DNA from 3 places in the Kocuria sp. WN036 genome. Region 3 is predicted to be linked to each of the others. Evidence: riboswitches for the same ligand, from Rfam matches in the RefSeq annotation. Region 3 holds a riboswitch; each other region holds the start of a gene.
The links. Region 3 has a riboswitch for S-adenosylmethionine ahead of CK505_RS09040 (hypothetical protein). Riboswitches for the same ligand answer to the same signal wherever they lie in the genome.

Region 1 (7,425 bases), on a different contig from region 3:
TTGGTCATGGACTCCTGGCCGCCGGCCACGACGATCTCGGCCTCGCCCGCGCGGATCATCCGGGCGGCGTTGGTGATGGCCACGAGCCCGGAGAGGCAGACCTTGTTGACGGTCTCGGCGGGCACGCTCAGCGGGATGCCCGCGGTGACGGCCGCCTGGCGGGCCGGGTTCTGCCCGGCGCCGGCCTGCAGGACGTGGCCCATGAGCACGTAGTCCACCTGCTCGGGGGCGATCCCGCCGCGCTCGAGCGCGGCCCGGATGGCGTGGGCGCCCAGCTCGGCCGCGGTGAAGGACGCCAGGTGGCCCAGGATCTTGCCCTGGGGCGTGCGGGCGCCGGACAGGACGACGACGTCGGTGGCGGTGCTCATCGGTTCTCCTCAGCGCCGCCGGCGGCGGCGGTCTCGGTGGGGACGGTGTCGGGGGTGACGTCCTGCAGGTCCGTGCGGAAGGACGCCTCGGTCTTCTCGCGGATCTCGTCCTCGGTGACCCCGGGGGCGAGGCTGCGCAGCACGAGCTCGCCGTCCTCGACGTCGAACACGCACAGGTCCGTGACGATGCGGTCGACCACGCGCACCCCGGTGAGCGGGAGATCGCACTCGGTCTTGATCTTGGCGGAGCCGTCCTTGGTGACGTGCTCGGTCAGCACGACGACGCGCGGGGTGCCGGCCACCAGGTCCATGGCGCCGCCCATCCCCTTGACCATCTTGCCGGGGATCATCCAGTTGGCGAGGTCACCGGTGCCGGAGACCTGCATGGCGCCGAGGATCGCGATCTTGACGTGGCCGCCGCGGATCATCCCGAAGGACGTGGCGGAGTCGAAGATGGAGGCCCCGGGCAGCAGTGTGATGGTCTGCTTGCCGGCGTTGATGAGGTCCGGGTCCTCGTCGCCCTCGTAGGGGAACGGGCCCATGCCGAGCACGCCGTTCTCGGACTGCAGCACCACGTCGACGCCCTCGGGCAGGTTGTTGGCCACGAGGGTGGGGATGCCGATGCCGAGGTTGACGTAGTCGCCGTCGGAGAGCTCGACGGCGGCGATCGCCGCCATCTCGTCGCGGGTCCAGCTCATGCCTGGTCTCCGTTCTGCTGGGCGGCCCGCCCGGCGGGGCGGGGGCGGACGGTGCGCTGCTCGATGTCCTTGGGCGCGCCGCTGTACTGCGCGACGTGCTGGACGTAGACGCCCGGGGTCACGATGTGGTCGGGGTGGATCTCGCCGACCGCCACGACGTGCTCGACCTCGGCGAAGGTGACCTTCCCGGCGGTCGCGACGATCGGGTTGAAGTTGCGCGCGGTGTAGCGGTAGACGAGGTTGCCGTCGGCGTCCCCGGTGTGGGCGTGGACCAGGGCGATGTCGGCGACGATGCCGCGCTCCTGCACGTAGGTCTCGCCGTCGAACTCGGCGTGCGGCTTGCCCTCGGCCACGAGGGTGCCGACCCCGGTCTTCGTGTAGAAGGCGGGGATGCCCGCGCCGCCGGCTCGGAGCCGCTCGGCGAGGGTGCCCTGGGGGTTGAACTCGACCTCGAGCTCGCCGTCCAGGTACTGCTGGGCGAACAGCTTGTTCTCGCCCACGTAGGAGGCGAGGACCTTCTTCACCTGGCGGTTCTCGAGCAGGACCCCGAGGCCCTTGCCGTCCACGCCCATGTTGTTGGAGACCACCGTGAGGTCCGTGACCCCGGAGTCCCGCACCGCGTCGATGAGATCCCGGGGGATCCCGCTCAGCCCGAACCCGCCCACGGCGAGCGTCATGCCGTCCCGCAGGCTCTCCGCCAGCAGCTCGGCGGCGTTGTCTCTGACCTTGGACACCCTTGTCCCTTCCTCTCGTCGGACTGTGACCCAGCACTCAATCTAGGGAGCCTCCACATGCCGGTCAACAGATCCGGCGGCACGACTGCGCTTCTCCTCAGCATCCGGCCATTCGTCCCCTGACTGTCCATATAGTGGAGTCATGGGACAGGAGCGGACGACGGGCCAGGGGACCCAGGTGGTCCACCGGGTGGGGCAGCTGCTGCGGGCCGTCGCGGGGCGGGAACGGGGCAGCACGGTGGCGGAGCTCGCCGCCGAGACCGGGCTGACCCGCCCCACTGTGCACCGGTTGCTCACGGGACTGGCCGAGGAGGGCCTCGTGGACCGCGACGCCGGGACCGGGGCCTGGCAGCTGGGCCCCGAGCTGTACGTGCTGGGCGCGGTGGCGGCCCACCGCTATCCGATCCGGGAGCTGGCCGGGCCCTCGCTGCGCCGGCTCGCGGAGGCCACCGGCGAGAGTGCGTTCCTCTCGGTCCGCCGCGGGCTGGAGACGGTCTGCCTGGCGCGCGTGGAGGGCGCCTTCCCCATCCGCTCCCACGTCCTCTACGAGGGGCTGCGGCTGCCGCTCGGCGTGGCCTCGGCGGGGCTGGCGGTCCTGGCCCACCTCCCGGACGCGGAGGTGGACCGGGTCCTCGCGGCCACGGCCGGGGCCCGCGCCGAGTGGGGCCCGCTGCACACGCCCGAGCGGATCCGGGAGCTGCTCGCGGACGTCCGGCGGGAGGGCTTCGCCGTGAACCCGGGGCTGATCGTCGAGGGCAGCTGGGGCATGGCCGCCGCGGTCTTCGACGCGACGGGCGCGCCGGTCTACGCGCTGAGCCTCACGGGCATCGAGCCCCGGTTCAGCGGCGAGCGCCGGCAGCTCCTGGGCCGGGCCCTGCTCACGGAGGCCCACCGGCTCTCCCGGGAGCTGGGTCACCGCTGAGCGACCCGGACCGGCGGCGGACCGTCCGGACCACCAGGTCAGTCCGGGCCGCCGGGGTGTCCGGACGCGGCGCCGCAGTGCGCCGCCGCGGCCCGAGGCGGGCTCAGCGCGCCGTCCAGCCGCCGTCCATCGTGTAGGAGGCCCCGGTGACCATGGACGCGTGCGGTCCGGCCAGCCACGCGACCAGGCTGCCGACGTCCTCCGGGTCCACGAGCTTCTTGATCGGCGTCTCGCCGAGCATGATCCGCTCCACCACCTCGGACTCGGGGATCCCGTGCACCCTCGCCTGGTCGGCGATCTGCTTCTCGACGAGCGGGGTGCGCACGTAGCCGGGGTTGATGCAGTTGCTCGTCACCCCGTGGGCCGCGCCCTCCACCGCGACGGTCTTGGACAGCCCCTCCAGGCCGTGCTTCGCCGAGACGTAGGCGCTCTTGTAGGGGGACGCCCGCAGCCCGTGCACGGAGGAGACGTTGATGACGCGCCCCCAGCCCCGCTCGTACATGTGCGGCAGCGCGGCGCGCACCAGCAGGAACGGGGACTCCAGCATCAGCACCAGGATCCGGTGGAAGTCCGCGGGGTCGAACTCCTGGAGGGGGGCGACCTTCTGGATGCCGGCGTTGTTGACCAGCACGTCGACCTCGAGGCTCAGCTCGGCGAGCGCCGCGGTGTCGAGCAGGTCGACGGCCCACGCGCGGCCGCCGAGCTCGTCCGCGACGCGCTGCGCCCCGGCCTCGTCGACGTCGGCCACGACCACGTGCGCGCCGGAGCCGGCGAGGGCCCGGGCGGCGGCCAGGCCGATGCCGCTCGCGCCACCGGTGACGAGCGCCGTGCGGCCCTCGAGGTCCTGCTGCTGGGGCGTCTGGGACATGGGGGTCCTTCCTCTGGTCCGTCGTGCCCGCGGGGTGAGGGGCACGGATCACCGCCACGGTATGTGATCCAGGCCATGTTCGCGAAGGACAGCTCCTCCCGGGAGTGCGCGCCGGGTCGCGTCACACGGCGTCATGTCCGTCATCCGGGCGCCGAATGGCGCAGCGCGCACGGGTGCGCTTGGATGACAGGGTCACCATCCAGAGCGGCCGAGAGATCTGGCTCGACGACGCCGCAGCAACCCGGGCGACGGCATCCCCGTCCCGCCTCCGGTGCTACCGCCAGGACCGATGGAAAGGACGCACGACCCATGCTGCGAAGCGCCGACCGCATCCGCACGACCCACGCCGGGTCCCTCCCGCGCACCCCGGCGCTGCTCGAGGCCAACCGGGCGAAGGGGGCCGTCCCGGAGGCGGAGTACGACCGGCTCCTGCAGGACTCGGTGGTCGACGTGGTCCGCCGACAGCGCGAGCTCGGGATCGACGTGGTCAACGACGGCGAGTACGGCCACGTCATGGCCGCGGAGGTCGACTACGGCGCGTGGTGGCACTACGTCTTCGCCCGGATCTCGGGCCTCACCCCCGGCGACGTGGACCTGTGGGAGCAGGAGCCGCAGCGCTCCTCGCCCGGCAGGGTGGTCCTGACGAGCTTCGGGGACCGCCGGGACCGCCGGCTCTTCCACGAGGCGTACACGGACCCCTCCTCGGGCATCACCACGGGCAAGCAGGCGCCGTTCCCGAAGATCACCGGGAAGCTGGAGTACACGGGCCACGCGGCGCTGGAGGCGGACATCCGCAACCTCAAGGCCGGGCTGCAGGCCACGGGCGCGAGCGAGGGCTACCTCGCCGCGCTGTCCCCGGGCTCGTGCGCGCGGCTGGAGAACACCCACTACGCGGACGAGGACGAGGTGCTGACCGCCTGCGCCGAGGTGATGCGCGAGGAGTACCGGGCGATCACCGACGCCGGGCTGATCGTGCAGATCGACGACCCGTCCATCGCGGAGAACTGGGACCAGGTCAATCCCGAGCCCGACGTGGAGGACTACCTCGCGTTCACCCGCAAGCGGGTCGAGGCCCTCAACTACGCCCTCGAGGGCATCCCGGAGGAGCAGGTGCGCTTCCACCTGTGCTGGGGCTCCTGGCACGGCCCGCACACCACGGACCTCGGGTTCGAGCACCTGGTGGAGCTCATGCTCTCCATCAGGGCCGGCGGCTACAGCTTCGAGGCCGCCAACGCCCGGCACGAGCACGAGTGGAAGGTCTGGCAGGACCACGAGCTGCCTGAGGGCAAGATCATCATCCCGGGGATCGTCTCCCACGCCACCAACGTGGTGGAGCACCCGGAGCTGGTGGCCGACCGGATCGAGCGCTTCGCCCGCCAGGTGGGCCGCGAGAACGTGATCGCCTCGACCGACTGCGGCCTGGGCGGGCGGATCCACCCGCAGATCGCCGCGGCGAAGCTCGAGACCCTCGCCCGCGGGGCCGAGCTCGCCTCCCGCCGGCTCTGGTCCTGACCGGCCCCCGACCTTCCCGCAGACCCTCAGGAGGACACGCATGACCATGCAGAACACCGACCACGTGCAGACCACCCACGTGGGCTCCCTGCCGCGGACCCCGCGGCTGCTCGAGGCCAACCAGCGGCACGCCGAGGGCGCCATCACGTTCGAGCAGCTCACCGACGAGCTCGCCGTGGGCGTCGAGGACGTGGTGCGCCGGCAGCGCGAGAGCGGCGTGGACGTGGTCAACGACGGCGAGTACGGGCACACGATGTCCAGCGCGGTCGACTACGGCGCGTGGTGGAACTACTCTTTCTCCCGCCTCGGAGGGCTCACCCCGACCGACGAGGACCGGTGGGCGTCCACGGAGAAGAGGCGCTCCTCGCCCGGCCACATCGTGCTCACGAGCTTCCCGGACCGCCGGGACCGCGAGCGCTTCCGGGAGGCGTACGAGGACCCGGCGTCGGGCATCCTCACCGGGCGCTCCTCGACCACGCAGCCCAAGATCACCGGGCCGCTGACCTACACGGGACAGGAGGCCGTGGCCTCGGACGTCCGCAACCTCCGGGCGGCCATGGCGGCCACCGGGGCGCAGACCGGGTTCGTGGCCGCCCTCTCCCCCGGCTCCGCCGCGCGCGTGACGAACGAGTACTACAGGACCGACGAGGAGCTCGTCTACGCGTGCGCCGACGCGATGCGCGAGGAGTACCTGGCGATCACGGACGCCGGGCTGACCGTGCAGATCGACGACCCGTCCATCGCGGAGTCCTGGGACCAGATCAACCCCGAGCCCACGGTCGAGGACTACCTGGCGTTCACGCGGCTGCGCGTCGAGGCGCTCAACCACGCGCTGCGGGGGATCCCCGAGGAGCAGGTCCGCTTCCACCTGTGCTGGGGCTCCTGGCACGGCCCGCACACCACGGACCTCGAGCTGAAGCACCTCGTGGACCTGATGCTGACCATCAACGCCGGCGGCTACACCTTCGAGGGCGCCTCCGCCCGGCACGCCCACGAGTGGAAGGTCTGGAAGGACCACGCGCTGCCCGAGGGCCGCGTGATCATCCCGGGCGTGGTCTCCCACTCGACGAACGTGGTGGAGCACCCGGAGCTGGTGGCCGACCGGATCGAGCAGTTCGCCTCGGTCGTGGGCCGCGAGAACGTCGTCGCGTCGACCGACTGCGGTCTGGGCGGGCGCCTGCACCCGCAGATCGCCTGGGCCAAGCTCGAGTCCCTCGTCGAGGGAGCGCGCCTGGCCACGGAGCGGCTCTACCGCTGAGCCGCATCCCGGCGTCCCCGACGCCCCTGCCGCGCCGCCGGGCCCGGTCCTCCTGCGAGGGCCGGGCCCGGCGGTTTCCATCCCCGGTGGTCTGTGTCACATTAGTGATACATGGTTTGATTATTCCGTCCGGAGGGTGACAGGCGTCACTTCCGCCCGTAGTATCGCAATGCAATACCGAACGTTCGGTCATGATGCGTTCGGTTCCGCCGCGGACGTCGCCGTCCCCGATTCCCTGGAGATCCCATGGCGCACCCATCCTCCGCCCCGGCCGGGCGGCACGAGATGTCGCGCGAGGAGCGCAAGGTCCTCGCCGGCACCCTCGTGGGCACCACCATCGAGTGGTACGACTTCTTCATCTACGCCCAGGCCGCGGCCTTCGTCCTTGCGCCGCTGTACTTCGCGCCGCTGTCCGAGGAGAACGCCGGCCTCGCCCAGGTGGTCGCGTGGGCCTCCCTGGGCATCAGCTTCCTCTTCCGCCCGCTGGGCGCGGTGGTCGCCGGCCACCTCGGCGACAAGTACGGCCGCAAGATCGTCCTGGTCCTCACCCTGGTGGGCATGGGTGCCGCGACGATGCTGATCGGCATGCTCCCCACCTACGCGACGATCGGCATCTGGGCCCCGATCTTCCTGGTGCTCCTGCGCATCATGCAGGGCTTCTCGGCCGGCGGCGAGTGGGGCGGCGCGGCCCTGATGTCCGTGGAGCACGCCCCGCGGAACAAGCGCGGGCTCTTCGGCGCCTACCCGCAGATCGGCGTGCCGCTGGGCATGCTGCTCGCCACGTCCTTCATGTTCGCCCTCACCTCGATGATGTCCCCCGAGGACTTCCAGGCCTGGGGCTGGCGCATCCCGTTCCTGTCCTCCGTGGTGCTGATCGTGGTCGGCTACCTGATCCGCAAGACCGTCGACGAGTCCCCGGTCTTCAAGGAGATGCAGCTGCGCAAGAAGGAGTCCTCCGCTCCCCTGGGCCAGCTGTTCAAGCACCACAAGAAGCCGGTCACCCTCGCGGCCCTGATCTTCGCCGCCAACAACGCCGCCGGCTACCTGGTGATCGCGTTCTTCGCC
Region 2 (7,425 bases), on a different contig from region 3:
ACGGCGTGCCCGTGTGCGGCGCCGACGCTGACGTCCCGGGGCTCCTGTGGCTGGCCGGCCAGGGTGGCTACGGGTTCCAGACCAGCGCCGCCATGGCCCGGGCGGCCGCGGACGTCCTCCTGGACGGGACGGTGGGCCCGTGGTGCTCCCGGGAGACGGCCGCCGCCCTGGACCCGGGCCGCTTCCGGCGCTGAGCCCCCGGGGGCCGGCGCGGCGGGCGCCGTCGACCGCCGTGCCGTCGGGCGCCGTGCCGCTCGGCCGCGGGGGTCGGCGGGGCAGACCGCGCGCGGGACCCGCCGGCCCGGGTCAGGCGCCGGCGAGGCCCATCCGGTCCAGCACCCAGGCGTACTCCCAGGCCGTGTCCTTCCACTGCGAGTACCGCCCCGAGGCGCCGCCGTGGCCCCCGGCCATCTCGCAGCGCAGCAGCACCGGCTCGCCGGAGGTCGAGGCCTCCCGCAGCGCGGCGACCCACTTGGCGGGCTCCACGTAGAGCACCCGGGTGTCGTTGAGGCTCGTGACCGCGAGGACCGGGGGGTAGGGCAGCGGCCGGACGTTCTCGTAGGGGGAGTAGTCGCGCATGTACCCGTAGACGTGCGCGTCCTCGATGGGGTTGCCCCACTCCTCCCACTCCAGGGCCGTGAGCGGCAGGGACGGGTCGAGGATGGAGGTCAGCGGGTCCACGAACGGCACCGCCGCCAGCGCGCCGCAGTACCGCTCCGGGGCGAGGTTGAGCACCGCGCCCACCAGCAGGCCGCCGGCGGAGCCCCCCATCACCAGGATCCGCCGCTCGTCGACGTCCGGACGGGCGGCGAGGTGCTCGGTGACCGCCACGTAGTCGGTGAACGTGTTCGTCTTGTGCAGCTTCTTGCCGTGCTCGTACCAGGTCCGCCCCAGCTCCCCGCCGCCGCGCACGTGGGCCACGGCCCAGACCACGCCGCGGTCCAGCAGGGACAGCCGGGAGACCGAGAACGCGGGGTCGGTGCTGTGCTCGTAGGAGCCGTAGGCGTACTGCAGCACCGGTGCCGGCACGGAGGGGTCGAGGTCGGCGCGGCGGACCAGGGAGACGGGGATGCGGGTCCCGTCCGCCGCGGTGGCCCAGTCCCGCTCCACCGCGTAGTCGGCGGGGTCGTAGCCGCCGAGCACCGTGGCCTCGCGCCGCAGCAGCGGCTCGGCGGGCAGTGCGCCGTCGCCCCCGGTGGCGCCCGCCACGAAGAGGTCGTAGACGCGCGGGGGCGTCGTGAAGGACGTGTAGGACAGGCGCACCACGGGGGCGTCGTGCTCCGCGGCGGAGACGCTCGCGGTGTAGAGCTCCTCGGCGAAGGCCGGTTCCACGGGGGCGGCCTGGGCGTCAGTGCCCAGCCCGGCGAGCGGGAGCAGCCGGACCCGCAGCGTGGTGTCCGCCCGGACGGAGACCACCAGGTGCGTGGCCGTCACGGCGCAGCCGTTGACGCGGACGGTGTCCGAGGCCGGCACGACGTCGCGCAGGGCCACCTCCGCGACCGGGCGGCCGAGGTCGGCCGGGTCCATGAGGGAGATCCGGGAGTTCGGGGCCTCGTGGTCGTGGGTCAGCAGGATCTGCTCCCGCCCGTCCAGCAGCAGGGGCTCCGCCTCGTAGAGCACCCGGTCGGTGCGGGGCAGCACCACCCGCAGCGGCGCCGCCGGGTCCGCGACCGGCTGGATGAGCTGCTCCGAGAACTCGGAGCACATGGCCTCCACCACGATCCAGCGCCGGTCCGCGGACAGGCCCGCCCCGAGCCACAGGCCGGGGTCGGTCTCCTCGTGGACGACGACGTCCTCGGCCACCGGGGTGCCCAGCTCGTGCCGGCGCAGCTGGTGGGGGCGCCAGGACTCGTCCACCACCGTGTAGTACACGGCGCGCGCGTCCGGGGTGAGGAAGGACCCGTAGAACGTCCCGGGGATCTCGTCGGCGAGCAGCGCCCCCGTGGTGAGGTCCCGGACCCGCAGGGTGAAGCGCTCGTCGCCGGTGACGTCCTCGGCCCAGGCCAGCAGCTCCCCGTCCTCGGAGACGTCGAAGCTGCCCAGGGAGTAGAACTCGTGCTTCGCGGCCTCCGCGTTGGCGTCGAGGAGCACCTGCTCCCCGGCCATGGGGGTGCCGGGCTCGACGACGGGCGGGGTCCAGTCCGCGAGCACGTCACCGGTGGTCACGGCCGGGACCCGGCAGAACACCTGGTGCGCGCCGCCCTCCACGGTGCGGGCGAAGTACCACCAGGCGCCGCGCCGGCTGGGCACGGACAGGTCGGTCTCCTGGGTGCGGTCCTTGATCTCCCCGAAGATCGTCTCCCGCAGGCCCGTGAGGTGGGCGGTGGCGGACTCCGCGTACTCGTTCTCCGCGGTGAGGTGGGCCAGCACCTCGGGGGAGTCCTTGTCCCGCATCCACTCGTACGGGTCGGAGAACACGTGGCCGTGGAAGGCGCGCTCGACGGGCTGCTGGCGGATCTGCGGGGGAAGGACAGTCATGGTCCCCATCCTAGGGAAGACGTCATGGGTGGGGAGGGGGCGGTCCGGTCGGGCCCGGGGGCGCCCGGCGCGGGCTGCGCAGGGCGGCCGGCGGGCCGGTGCCAGAATGGCCGCATGAGCACCCCCGCCCACCTCGCCCCGCGACCGCCCGCCTTCGGCTCCACCCGCGCCGACCTGTGGCTGCAAGTGCTCCTCGTGCTCGGGGTGTCCCTGGGCGCCTCGGCCCTCTGGGCCGCGCTGTCCCTCGCCGAGCACCTGGCGCGCGGACCGCTGTCCGAGGCGCAGGCCACGATGAACCCGCCGCTGAGCCCGCAGCCCCTCATCGACCTGCTGCGCCAGCTCACCGGGATCGCCCTGGACCTGGTGCCGGTGCTGCTCGCGCTCTACCTGCTCGCCGGCTCCGCCGGAGCGCTGGGCACCGTCCGCCGGCGGATCGGCCTCGACGCCCGGATGCCCCTCCCGGACCTGGGCCTCGGCACCGTGCTCTTCCTGCTCATGGGCCTGGGCACGCTGGCGCTCTACGGCGCCGGCCGGGCCCTGGGCGTCACCGCGGAGGTGACCACGTCCGGGCTCGCCGCGCACTGGTGGACGGTGCCCGTGCTGCTGCTCTCGGCCGTGCGCCACGCCCTGGTCGAGGAGGTCGTGGTGGTCGCGTTCCTGACCGACCGGCTGACCCGCATCGGGTGGAGCTGGCCCGTGGTGCTGGTGGTCACGGCCCTGTTCCGCGGCAGCTACCACCTCTACCAGGGGATCGGGCCCTTCCTCGGCAACGTGGTGATGGGCCTCGTCTTCGCGGAGCTCTACCGGCGCACCGGCCGGGTGATGCCCCTCGTCGTCGCGCACTTCCTGCTGGACGCCGTCGGCTTCCTCGGGGCAGCCCGGCTGCTGGGCTGAGCCCGCCCCGCGGTGCCCGGCCTCAGATGGTGACGGCGCCGTCCGGGGTGCTGAACGAGACGGAGAGCACCCCGGGGGTGCCGTCCGGATAGCGCCAGTCGACCTCGAGGTCCTCGAGCGCGGTCTCGACGGGAGCGCCCAGCCACTCGGCGACCCGTTCCGGGGCACCGGCGATGGTCATTCCCGCGAGCCCGACGTCCGTGATCCGCGCCTGGGACGGGTGCATCTCCGGGGCGGAGTCGAAGTGGATCATGAACGGCAGCTGCGGATCGGCGATCAGGCCCTTGACGCCGATCTGGTGCCACTCCAGGCACCGGCCGTCCGGGAACACCCGGTGGCCGGGCACGGAGCGGCGCCCCAGGCGCTGCTCGAAGGGGGCGAGGTCCTCGACCTCCACGACCCAGCCCAGCCAGCCGCCGCCGGCGGCGGACCGGGCCCGCACGGCCTGCCCGAAGGGGGCCTTCTCCGCCGCCGGGTGCTGGAGGACCTCGACGACCTCCACGTACTGGTGGTTCGTGAGCGGCAGGATCATGTTGCGGGTGCCGAAACGGGGGTGCACCCCGCCCTTGACCGGTTCGATCCCAAGCTGGTCGGCGATGCGCTCGGTGGTGGCCTCCAGGCCCTCCGGGCGGCAGGCGTAGGACACGTGATCGACTCTCATGGGCACATCGTGGCACCCTGTGAGTTTCGTCTCCAAATCGGTCCGCGACGCGCCGGGCACCGTGCGGGCGGCACCCCTGCCGCAGCGTCACGCCCGGCCCCGGCTTGACGCCGTGCGGGCCTGATCCGGAGAATGCTGTCCAGGTCATGAGCGCCAGCGTCCAAGCCCCAGCTAGCTGGCCGGCAACCCTCCACCGCGGTGGGGTGCCCTGGGTGAAGACCAGGCTCCTCGCGACCAGCGAGCGAGCAAGCGCGGGTCCCCGGCGCCCGGCCGTTCCCGGCCGCACCGCCTCGGCCGGGACGGGACCCCTGAGATCCACAAGGAGTCCCACGGCATGTCCGATCTCCCCGCTTCCCGCACCGACGCCTCCGCCGCCCGCACCGACGCGGCCGAGCGCCCCACCCCCGAGAACCCCGGGGGCTGGGCCTTCGAGACCCGGCAGATCCACGCGGGGCAGAGCCCCGACCCGGTCACCGGCTCGCGCGCCCTGCCGATCCACCAGACCACGTCCTTCGTCTTCCCCGACGCCCAGGCCGCCGCCGACCGCTTCGCGCTCGCCGAGCTCGGCCCGATCTACACGCGGATCGGCAACCCGACCACGGAGGTCGTGGAGAACCGGATCGCCGCCCTGGAGGGCGGCGTGGGCGCCCTCATGCTCAGCGCGGGGCAGTCGGCGACGACGTTCGCCGTGCTCAACGTCGCCGGCGCGGGGGACCACCTCGTGGCCAGCCCCAGCCTGTACGGCGGGACCTACAACCTCTTCAAGTTCACGCTGCCCAAGCTCGGCATCGAGACCACCTTCGTCTCCGACCCCGACGACCCCGAGGCGTGGCGGCGGGCGGTCCGGCCGAACACGAAGGCCTTCTTCGCCGAGACGATCCCGAACCCGCGCAACGACGTCCTCGACATCGAGACGGTCTCCGGGATCGCCCACGACCACGAGGTCCCGCTCATCGTGGACAACACCGTGGCGACCCCCTACCTCGTCCAGCCCCTGCGCTGGGGCGCGGACGTCGTGGTGCACTCGGCCACCAAGTTCCTCGGCGGGCACGGCACGGCCATCGGCGGCGTGATCGTGGACTCCGGGGCCTTCGACTACGGCCGCTACCCGGACCGCTTCCCCGGTTTCAACCAGCCGGACGAGTCCTACGGCGGTCTCGTCTACGCCGAGGCCCTGGGCGCGGAGGGGCCCTTCGGCGTCAACCTGTCCTACATCCTCAAGGCCAGGGTGCAGCTGCTGCGCGACCTCGGCTCGGCGATCTCCCCGTTCAACGCGTTCCTCATCGAGCAGGGCATCGAGACGCTGTCCCTGCGGATGGAGCGGCACGTGGCCAACGCCGGGACGGTGGCCCGCTGGCTCGAGGCCCGCGAGGACGTGCGCTCGGTGACCTGGGCCGGGCTGGAGTCCTCCCCGTGGCACGGGCGGGCGCAGAAGTACGCGCCCCGGGGCGCCGGGTCGATCCTGGGCTTTGTCCTCGACGGCGGACGGGAGGCCGGGGCCGCCTTCGTGGACGCCCTGACCCTGCACTCGAACGTCGCCAACATCGGCGACGTCCGCTCCCTGGTGATCCACCCCGCGTCCACCACGCACAGCCAGCTCCTGCCCGAGGAGCAGCTGGCCGCCGGCGTGGAGCCCGGCTTCGTGCGCTTGTCCGTGGGTCTGGAGCACATCGACGACATCCTGGCGGACCTGGAGCAGGGCTTCGCAGCGGCCGCGGCCGCGCAGGGAGGACAGGAGTGACCGTGACGGTCGTGAGGGGCTCCGGCGCCGGGACCGCCGTCCGCGAGGACGGCGTGCCGCGGGTCGCCGGGATCGGCGAGCTGGAGCTCGAGTCGGGCTTCCGGCTGCCCGACGTCCGGATCGCCTACGAGACGTGGGGGACGCTCGCCCCGGACGCCTCCAACGCGGTGCTCGTCGAGCACGCCCTCACCGGGGACACCCACGTGGCGGCCGGCCGGGCCCGCCCCGGCGCCCCCGAGGCCGAGCGGCGCGCCGCCGAGAGCGGCGGCTGGTGGGAGGGCCTGATCGGCCCCGGCGCCGCCATCGACACGGACCGGTGGTTCGTGGTCTGCACCAACATCGTGGGCGGCTGCTACGGGTCCACGGGCCCGGCGACCCCCGCGCCGCCGAGCGTGGACCCCGAGGGCCGCCCCTGGGGCTCCCGCTTCCCGCTCATCACCGTCCGGGACTCCGTGCACGCCGAGGCGGCGCTGGCCGACGCCCTCGGCATCGACGCCTGGCGCCTGGTCATCGGCGGCTCCATGGGCGGGGCCCGCGCCCTGGAGTGGGCCGTGACCCACCCGGACCGGGTCCGGGCGTGCGCGGTGGTCGCCGCGTGCGCCCAGTCCAGCGCCGAGCAGCTCGCGTGGGGCCAGGCGCAGAACCTCGCGATCCGCCAGGACCCGCACTTCCGCGGCGGGGACTACTACGACGGCCCGCCGCCCGTCACGGGCCTGGGCCTGGCCCGGCGGATCGCCCACATCACCTACCGCTCGGCCGACGAGCTGCACCACCGGTTCGGGCGCTCGCCGCAGGCCGAGGAGCAGGTCATCGACACGCACGCCGGCGGGCGGGGGCGCTACCAGGTGGAGAGCTACCTCGACCACCAGGCGTCCAAGCTGGCAGGCCGCTTCGACGCCAACAGCTACCTCGCCGTCAACGAGACGCTCATGTCCCACGACGTCGCCCGGGGCCGCGGCACGCTCGAGGAGGCGCTGTCCGTGACCTCGTGCGAGTGGCTCGTGGCGGCGGTGGACTCCGACCGGCTCTACCTGCCCCGCGAGTCCGACGTCCTGGCCGCCGCGCTGCCGGGGGACGTCCGGCGGCACACCCTGACCTCGCCCTCGGGCCACGACGGCTTCCTCATCGAGGCGCCCCAGCTCGGCAAGCTGCTCGTGGAGACCGTGCTGCCCGAGCGCTGAGCCGGGACGGAGCCCTCCGCCGCGCGCGCCCCGGGCGCCGTGCGCGGCCCGGTCCCCGCGCCGCGGCCCCGGGGACCGGGTGGCACACTGGTGCCATGACCGACGCCACCGTCCCGACCGGGACCGCCACCCCCTTCGCCGTGTGGAGCAGGGACGCCGACGCCCGCCCCGGCACCCCGCTGCTCGTGCTCCTGCACGGCTACGGCTCGCACGAGCAGGACCTCATGGGTCTCGTCCCGGCCCTGCCGGGCGAGTTCAGCGTGGCGTCCGTGCGCGCCCCCCAGCCCGCCGGGTCCGGCTACCAGTGGTTCCCGCTGGCCGCGGACCTCAGCTTCTCCCTCGACCGGGTGGCCGAGGCCGTGGAGCCCGTCGCGGCGTGGCTGCGGGAGCTGGCCGCGGACCACCCCAGCACCACGCTGCTGGGGTTCTCGCAGGGCATGGCCATGGCCACGTCCCTCGCCCGGCACATG
Region 3 (7,425 bases):
GCGCCCCTCGCGCTGGGAGCGCTCGGCGCGCAGGGCCTTCCAGAACCCGATCATGACCAGGTACATCACGATCGAGAAGGGCAGGCCGATGATCAGCGTGGCGGCCTGCAGGGTCGGCACCCCGCCCACCAGCAGCATCGCCAGGGTCAGCAGCCCGGTGGCGGCGGCCCAGAAGATGCGCAGCCACTTGGGCCCGTCCTGGGTGGGGTCCTGGATCGTCGAGGTGAACGTCGACATCACGAGCGCGCCCGAGTCGGCGCTCGTGACGTAGAACAGCAGCCCGGCCAGCGAGGCGAGCGCGATGAGCACCGGCGCGCCCGGGTACTGCTCGAGCAGCGAGTAGAACGCCCGCTCGGGGGTGTTCATGGCGGCCTGGCCGAAGGCGTCGTCGCCGCCCGTGACGATCGCCAGGGCGCTGTTGCCGAAGACCGAGACCAGGATGAGGATGAACAGGAACGGCACGGTCAGGGTCGCGATCACGAACTCGCGCAGGGTGCGGCCCCGGGAGATCCGCGCCAGGAACAGGCCGACGAACGGCGCCCAGGCGATCCACCAGGCCCAGAAGAAGAGGGTCCACCCCGCCATCCACTCCGCCGCACCGGTGTAGGCGAACGTCTCCATGGTCATCCCCGGCAGCGAGGAGACGTAGTCGCCGAGGTTCTGCACCGTGGCGTCGAGCAGGAACGAGGTCCGGCCGGCCACGAGCACCCAGACGATCAGCGCCACGGCCATGAGCACGTTGAGCTCGGAGAGCCTGCGGATGCCCTTGTCCACGCCCGAGACGCACGAGGCGGTGGCCATCACCACGGCCACAACGATCAGCCCGATCTGCGCCGCGGTCCCCTCCTCGATCCCGAAGAGCAGGTAGAGGCCGTAGTTGAGCTGCACCACGCCGATGCCCAGCGAGGTGGCCACGCCGAAGATCGTGCCGAGCAGCGCCGCGATGTCCACGACGTCCCCCGTGCGCCCCTGCACCCGCTTGCCGATCAGCGGGTAGAGGGCCGAACGGATGCTCAGGGGCATGTTCCACCGGTAGGCGAAGTAGCCGAAGGCCATGCCCATCAGCGCGTACATCGCCCAGCCCGTGACGCCGTAGTGGAACAGCGTCCACACCACGGCCATGCGGGTGGCCTCGGCCGTCCCGCCCTCCCCGGCGGGCGGGCCGTAGTACTGGGTGACGGGCTCGGCCACGGAGAAGAACAGCAGGTCGATGCCGATGCCGGCGGCGAAGAGCATCGCGGTCCAGGTGAACAGGTTGTACTGCGGCTTCGAGTGGTCGGGGCCCATCTTGATGGTCCCCTCGCGGGAGAACGCCACGACCAGGACGAAGACCGTCACCACCGTGGCGGTGAGGACGTAGAACCAGCCCATGTTGGTCGCGATCCAGCCGACCACGGCGCTGATCACCGCGGAGGCCTGGTCGGGGGCGAGGATCGCCCACAGGGAGAACAGGACGATGGTGATGCCCGAGCCGGCGAAGACCGTCCGGTTCACGGCCGGCCGGGAGCGCCCGGCGGGTGGGGTGCCGCTCTCGGGCGGTGACTGGTGCAGGGCGGAAGTCATGGGACGAGTCCTCCTGGAAGTGGTGATCCGGGTCGGGGAGCACCTGCCGGGTCCAGCGCGGACCGGGCAGGGGCGGGACGTCGTCGTGCCCGCGGACCGGTGCGGCGGCCGAAACCCGCGCCCCGGGGATGCTCAACATCGTGTCACCACCCTTCCGGTTGGTAAAGTTCTTTCTCATGAGCACCTCCTCCCGCGAGCGCATCCTCGACGGCGCCCTCGAGCTGATCCGGGGCGGCGGCACGGTCTCCCTGGCGTCGGCCGCGCGGCAGGCGGGTCTGACCAAGCCCGGGGTGATGTACCACTTCCCCACCAAGGAGGCGCTGATGCTCGCCCTGGTGGACCGGGTGATGGACGGCTGGGACGCGCAGATGGCCCGCCGCCTGCCCGGCCCCCCGGAGCAGGTGCCCGCGGCGGAACGGCTGCGCGCCTACCTCGACTGGTGCCTGTCCGGGGAGGTCGACGAGACCGACCTCGTGATGCTCACCGACCAGCGGCTGCGCGCCACGCTCAAGGAGCGCTGGGTCGCGCGGGTGGAGCCGTGGGTGCACCTGCCCGCGGACCTGCCCGCCGAGCGCCGGAGCCGGCTGCTGGCCGTGCGGCTGCTCGCCGACGGCGTGTGGTTCGCCGACGCCGCGGGCGTCTTCGCCCCCGACCCGCAGGAACGGGCCCGGGTCAGGGCGGTCGCCGACGAGCTCCTGGAGGGCTGAGCCGTGCTGCGCCGGCTGCTGCTGCTCGCCGCCGTGCTCGCCGAGGTGGCGGCCACACTGTCGCTGAAGGCGGCTCTGGACGAGCCCGCCTGGTACGCGCTCGTCGTCGCCGGCTACCTCGCCGCGTTCACCCTCCTGGCGGCCGTGCTGCGCCGCGGCATGCCGGTGGGGGTCGCCTACGGCGTGTGGGCCGCCCTCGGGGTGATGCTCACCGCTCTGTCGGCGGCCGTGGTCTACGGTGAGCGGCTGAGCCCGGCCGTGCTGGCCGGGATCGTGCTGGTCGTGGCCGGCGTGCTCTGCGTGGAGCTCGGCTCCCGCCGCCCCGCCCCCGAGACCGAGGAGGCGGCCTGATGGCCTGGCTCTTCCTCAGTGTCTCGATCCTCACCGAGGTCGCCGGAACCCTGTCCCTGCGGATGGCAGCCCGGGGCCGCCGCCGCTGGTACGCCGCCGTGGCCGTCGGCTACCTGGTGGCGTTCACCTGCCTGAGCCTCGTCCTGGCCGAGGGCATGGCGCTGGGCGTCGCCTACGGCATCTGGTCGGCCTCCGGCGTGGCGCTGACGGCACTGGCCGGCCGGGTCCTGTTCCGCGAGCCGTTCACCTGGGTGACGGCGGCCGGGGTGGCCCTCATCGCCGGCGGAGTGCTCCTCATCGAGCTCGGCGCCCCGCCGGTCTGAGCGGTCCCCGGTGCCGGGCCGGGTCCGGCGCCCCGTCCCGGGTGGTGCGGCGCCGGATCTCGTGTAGAGTAGTCCGCAGTTGTTGAGGTTCGTTTTTGTCTTTCAAGCAGTTCGGCCCACTCGGGTGCAGCAGTTTTTCTGAGAAGACGTTTTCCATGCATCACAACTGTTTTGTTTCTCGAACGTCGGGAAACGTTCATCTCATGAAGGATCAGGTCTCCCATGACTACCGGTATCGTCAAGTGGTTCAACGCTGACAAGGGCTTCGGCTTCATCACCCCCGAGGACGGCTCCAAGGACGTCTTCGCCCACTTCTCCGCGATCAACTCGAACGGCTTCCGCTCGCTGAACGAGAACGACCGCGTCGAGTTCGAGACCCAGGACGGCCCCAAGGGCCCCCAGGCTGCGAACATCAACGTCATCTCCTAAGGATCTTCCGCGGGCTCCGGCCCGTTGATCCTCCAGAACCGTCGTCGGGCTGCGCCCGGCGGCGGTTCTGTCGTCGTACCCGCCGAGCAGCACCGGGAGGAAGCGCCGTGACCGTTCCCGATCCGCTCCCCGCCGCGGAGGAGCCGGAGGACCCCTTCGTGGTGAACCGGGTCTCCGACGCCGAGCTGGACGTCTCCGTGCCGTTCGAGGTCGAGGCCTCCGAGTGGGGATTCGACGGCTCCGCCGACGAGGCCGGCGGCGGCTGGGGCTCGGCGGGGGACTACGGCCTCGAGTGAGCACCCCGCGGGTCCCACCGGCGCTCCGGACGTCACCGTCCTCCCGCACGACGGAGGCCGCAGCCCGACGGGCTGCGGCCTCCGTGCGCTCCTGTCCGCCGGCTATGCCGACAGCGGGAGGGACGAGGGGTGGAGCTTGAAGAACGGGTGCCGTCCGGTCGCCGCGAGGGCTCCGGGAACGAGGAGCTGGCGGTACTTGGCGCACCATTGCGCCGTACCCTCCGTGTGCTCCGCCGCGGCGGCCAGGTCGTCGGCCTCGGGGCTCAGGTACTCCTGCACGTCCCCGTCGGTCGACGTGAGACGGACGAGGTGGAGATCGGGGAGGGCGGTGACGGTCACGTCGATCCACTCCTCGCGCTGGTCGGTGGTGATGGCTGTTCTTTCTTCGGACATGGTCATGTTTTCTCCTGACGTTCTTGCAGGCATCCGATGGCGTTGCCCGCCGCTTCGTCATCCGATCCACCCGGGAACATCGGGTTGGCGCGCAGCGGGTCGGAGCCCCTCCACGGTTCCGCCGGGGATCGTCGATCTCCGGCCGAGGGCGTGGACGCCGCATCTCGAGAAGCAGGTTCAGGCTACCCCGCGGCACCGACACCTCGACAAGCGAGTCGTGAGTTGTGTCACTGAAACGTAATGCGCGGGGCCGTCGCCTGCGCCGTCCCCGGTACTACGGGACCCATTCCAGCGCAACGATGTGTCGTCGAGATGTCCGGGCGGTGACACCCCGGGGAAGGCCTGTGCACAGGAGGGGGCACCGGATCCGGCCGGGTCGCCGCACGCGGACACTGTTCGGCCGATGTGGTTCAATGGGGAGAGCTTCAAGAGACCCGGTCGGCAAGCTCCGACTTGACCGGGCACCAACCCCATGTTCACGGGTGGTTCGGATGACGAAGCGGCTCGCATCGCCGCAGCAGCGGTACCCGGTGCGAGCAAGAGCGCACGAAGGATCCCGGTCATGTCCGACCCCCGCCACTCCGCCGCCCGCACGGGCGCGTTCCCCCAGCCCTCCCACGCCGTCCCGGCCACCGGGGACGGGACCCGCCGCGACCCCGCGCCGAGCGTCCCGGCGATCAGCGTCTCCGCCATGAGCGTCGAGGACTACGCCCGCGTGGTGCAGGTCCGCACCGAGTTCGTGGACTTCCTGCTGGCTCCGGCCCGCGGGGAGCTCGCCGCCGCGGCCTGAGGCCCGCCGCCGTGGACCTCCTCCTGGACCGTTCCGTGCTGCTGGGGGTGCGCACCCCGGAGCGCTGCCCCGAGCTGGCCGAGGTCCTGCGCCGGCACGGACACCGGCGGCTGTTCCTGCCCGCCACGGTGCTCGGGGAGCTGCTCGCCGAGCGGCCCGACGAGACGCTGTGGGCGGAGCAGCTCGAGCTGCGCTTCCCGGGCCGGGTCCTCCCCGCGGACGCCGCCGTGGCCCGGGCGTGGGGAGCGCTGGCCGCGACGGGGGCGGCCGATCCGCTCGCCGGGCTCACCGCGGCCACGGCCCTGGTCCACGGGCTGACCGTGCTGACCGCGGAGCCGGGGCGGTACGCCGGCACCGGGGCGCCCGTGCTGGACGCGTCCCCCGCCCGCCGGTAGCCCTCAGACGGCCCGGCGGTGCCGGCGGCTGCGCCCCTGCCCCTGCGCCGAGAGCGCCACGGCGCGCTCGTAGTGCTCGAGCAGCTGCCCGACCAGCACGTCCCACGTCCGGCCCTGGACCGCCGCGTGCGCCGCGACGCCGAACGCGGCCCGCTTCGCCTCGTCGCCCAGGAGATCCGCCACGTGCCCGCGCAGCGCCCCGAGGTCGCCCGGGGGATAGAGCCAGCCGGTGCGGGACCGGTCCACGAGGTCGAGGGGACCGCCCCGGCCGGTCGCGACCACCGGCACCCCCGAGGCCATGGCCTCCTGGATCGTCTGGCAGAACGTCTCGAACTCGCCGGGGTGGACGAACACGTCGAAGGACGCCATGATGCGCGCCAGGTCGGCACCGCTGCGGCGCCCGGTGAAGTGGGCCTGCGGGAGCCGGCGGCGCAGGGCGTCCTCCTCCGGGCCCGAGCCCACGACCACCAGGCGGGTGCCGGGCAGGTCCGCGACCGCGGAGAGGTCCTCGACCTGCTTCTCCGGGGCGATCCGGCCCACGTAGCCGACGATCCGCCGGCCGCCGCCGACCTCCTCCCGCCACCGCTCGTCCCGGTGCCGGGGGGAGAAGCGGGTGGTGTCCACCCCGCGCCGCCACAGGTGCACGTCCTGGACGCCGTGCTCGGTGAGCTGCCGGACCGCCGCGGTGGACGGCGCGAGCGTGAGCGTGGCGAGGTTGTGCATGGAGCGCACGTGCCCCCACAGGAGCTGCTCGAGGAACGGGGCCCCGTACTTGGCCGCGTAGCCGGGCACGTCGGTCTGGTAGACCGCCACGCACGGCACCCCGAGCTGCTGGGCCGCCAGGATCGCCCGGCGGCCCAGCACGAACGGGGAGGCCACGTGGACCACGTCCGGCCGGAAGCGCTCCAGCTGCCGCCGCACCCGGGCCACGGTCCCGCCGGCCACCCGCACGGCGGGGTAGCCGGTGAGCGGAACGGCGGGCAGCCGGTGCACCGGCACCCCGTCGAGGTCCTCGACGACCTGCTCCGCCGGGCGCCCGAGCGGCGCGGGGTCGTAGGAGGGCGCCACGACCACGACGTCGTGCCCGCCGGCGACCAGCTGCTCGACGACCCGCAGCACCGAGTGGGTGACTCCGTTGAGGTGGGGGAGGAACTGCTCGGCGACCACGGCGACTCTCATGCTCCCGAGCCTGCCGGGGCCGGGCGACCGGACGGCGAGCGGGGCGTGGCCCGCCGGTGAAGGCGCCGTGAAGCCTCGGCCGGGGTGCCGCCCGGGCGTGGGAGGATGGTCGGTGATGAACTCCCAAGGCCTGTCCTCCCCCGCTGCACGCCCGGACCGCCGGGGTGTGCCCATGCCGCTGTGGCTGCAGGGCGTGCTGGAACTCGGCTCCGTGGCCGTGGTGTCCTACCTGCTGGTCCTGCTGACCGTCCTCATGGTGTGGCTCGCCGACGGCTTCGACACCCTCGGCCTGACCGGCGGGTTCGTGCTCTCCGGTCACGTGTGGCTGCTCGCCCACCTCACCCCGCTCCAGGTGGCCCTGGACCCGGGCGCAGGGCTGCCCGCGACCACCGGGACGCTCAACCTCGTCCCGCTCGGGCTCACCCTGGTGCCGTTCGCCCTCTCCTGGCACGCCGGGAGACGGCTGGCCCGCGCCTGCTGGGAGGGCCAGTTCTGGCAGCCGTACCTCAGCGGACTGGCCGCCTACTCCGCGTTCGGCGCCGCCGCCGCGCTGCTCTTCAGCGGAGGGGAGGTCTCGGCGAGCCCGGCCGCGGCCGCCGTCTTCCCGCTCGTCCCCGTGGCCCTGGGCGGCTTCGTGGGCGCGTACCGGGCCTCCCGGTCGCTGCCGGGACTGATCGGCGTCAACGCCGCCGCGTGGGTCGAGCGCACGAGCCAGTACTCCCGCTGGGCCGGGTCCTACGTGTGGGCGGTGCTGCGCGCCGGCTTCGTCGCGGCCGTGGCCGGGGTCGGGGCCGGGGCCGCCCTGCTGGCCGCCGCCCTGTTCTGGAACTGGAACGACGTGGTGGGCGTCTACCAGCGGCTGGGCACCGGCGTGCCGGGGGACACCGCGCTGACGGGACTCCAGCTCGGCTACCTGCCCAACCTCGCGGTCTACGCCCTGGCCTGGGCCACGGGCGCGGGCTTCGAGCTCGGCTCCGGCACGCACGCCTCTCCGCTGGG

Region 1: linked by a shared signal. The riboswitch ahead of CK505_RS00185 (cobalamin-independent methionine synthase II family protein) and the one ahead of CK505_RS09040 (hypothetical protein) in region 3 are both predicted to bind S-adenosylmethionine.
Region 2: linked by a shared signal. The riboswitch ahead of CK505_RS13155 (bifunctional o-acetylhomoserine/o-acetylserine sulfhydrylase) and the one ahead of CK505_RS09040 (hypothetical protein) in region 3 are both predicted to bind S-adenosylmethionine.

The regions. Positions count from the first base shown of each region.
Region 1 is NZ_NSKF01000001.1:33,903-41,327, forward strand. It holds gene CK505_RS00160 (acetyl-CoA C-acetyltransferase) at 1-368, opposite strand, end outside; gene CK505_RS00165 (CoA transferase subunit B) at 365-1,066, opposite strand; gene CK505_RS00170 (CoA transferase subunit A) at 1,063-1,800, opposite strand; gene CK505_RS00175 (IclR family transcriptional regulator) at 1,943-2,722, shown strand; gene CK505_RS00180 (3-hydroxybutyrate dehydrogenase) at 2,826-3,590, opposite strand; SAM riboswitch class I at 3,783-3,886, shown strand; gene CK505_RS00185 (cobalamin-independent methionine synthase II family protein) at 3,900-5,102, shown strand; gene CK505_RS00190 (cobalamin-independent methionine synthase II family protein) at 5,143-6,360, shown strand; gene CK505_RS00195 (MFS transporter) at 6,607-7,425, shown strand, end outside.
Region 2 is NZ_NSKF01000021.1:16,823-24,247, forward strand. It holds gene CK505_RS13135 (FAD-binding oxidoreductase) at 1-194, shown strand, start outside; gene CK505_RS13140 (S9 family peptidase) at 307-2,478, opposite strand; gene CK505_RS13145 (CPBP family intramembrane glutamic endopeptidase) at 2,593-3,372, shown strand; gene CK505_RS13150 (VOC family protein) at 3,395-4,033, opposite strand; SAM riboswitch class IV at 4,176-4,291, shown strand; gene CK505_RS13155 (bifunctional o-acetylhomoserine/o-acetylserine sulfhydrylase) at 4,368-5,774, shown strand; gene CK505_RS13160 (homoserine O-acetyltransferase) at 5,786-6,955, shown strand; gene CK505_RS13165 (alpha/beta hydrolase) at 7,051-7,425, shown strand, end outside.
Region 3 is NZ_NSKF01000011.1:112,643-120,067, forward strand. It holds gene betT (choline BCCT transporter BetT) at 1-1,563, opposite strand, end outside; gene CK505_RS09010 (TetR/AcrR family transcriptional regulator) at 1,740-2,270, shown strand; gene CK505_RS09015 (multidrug efflux SMR transporter) at 2,274-2,621, shown strand; gene CK505_RS09020 (multidrug efflux SMR transporter) at 2,621-2,944, shown strand; gene CK505_RS09025 (cold-shock protein) at 3,167-3,373, shown strand; gene CK505_RS09030 (hypothetical protein) at 3,481-3,669, shown strand; gene CK505_RS09035 (hypothetical protein) at 3,772-4,068, opposite strand; SAM riboswitch class IV at 4,486-4,611, shown strand; gene CK505_RS09040 (hypothetical protein) at 4,625-4,852, shown strand; gene CK505_RS09045 (PIN domain-containing protein) at 4,864-5,247, shown strand; gene CK505_RS09050 (glycosyltransferase family 1 protein) at 5,251-6,426, opposite strand; partial or broken gene CK505_RS09055 (DUF6350 family protein) at 6,542-7,425, shown strand, end outside.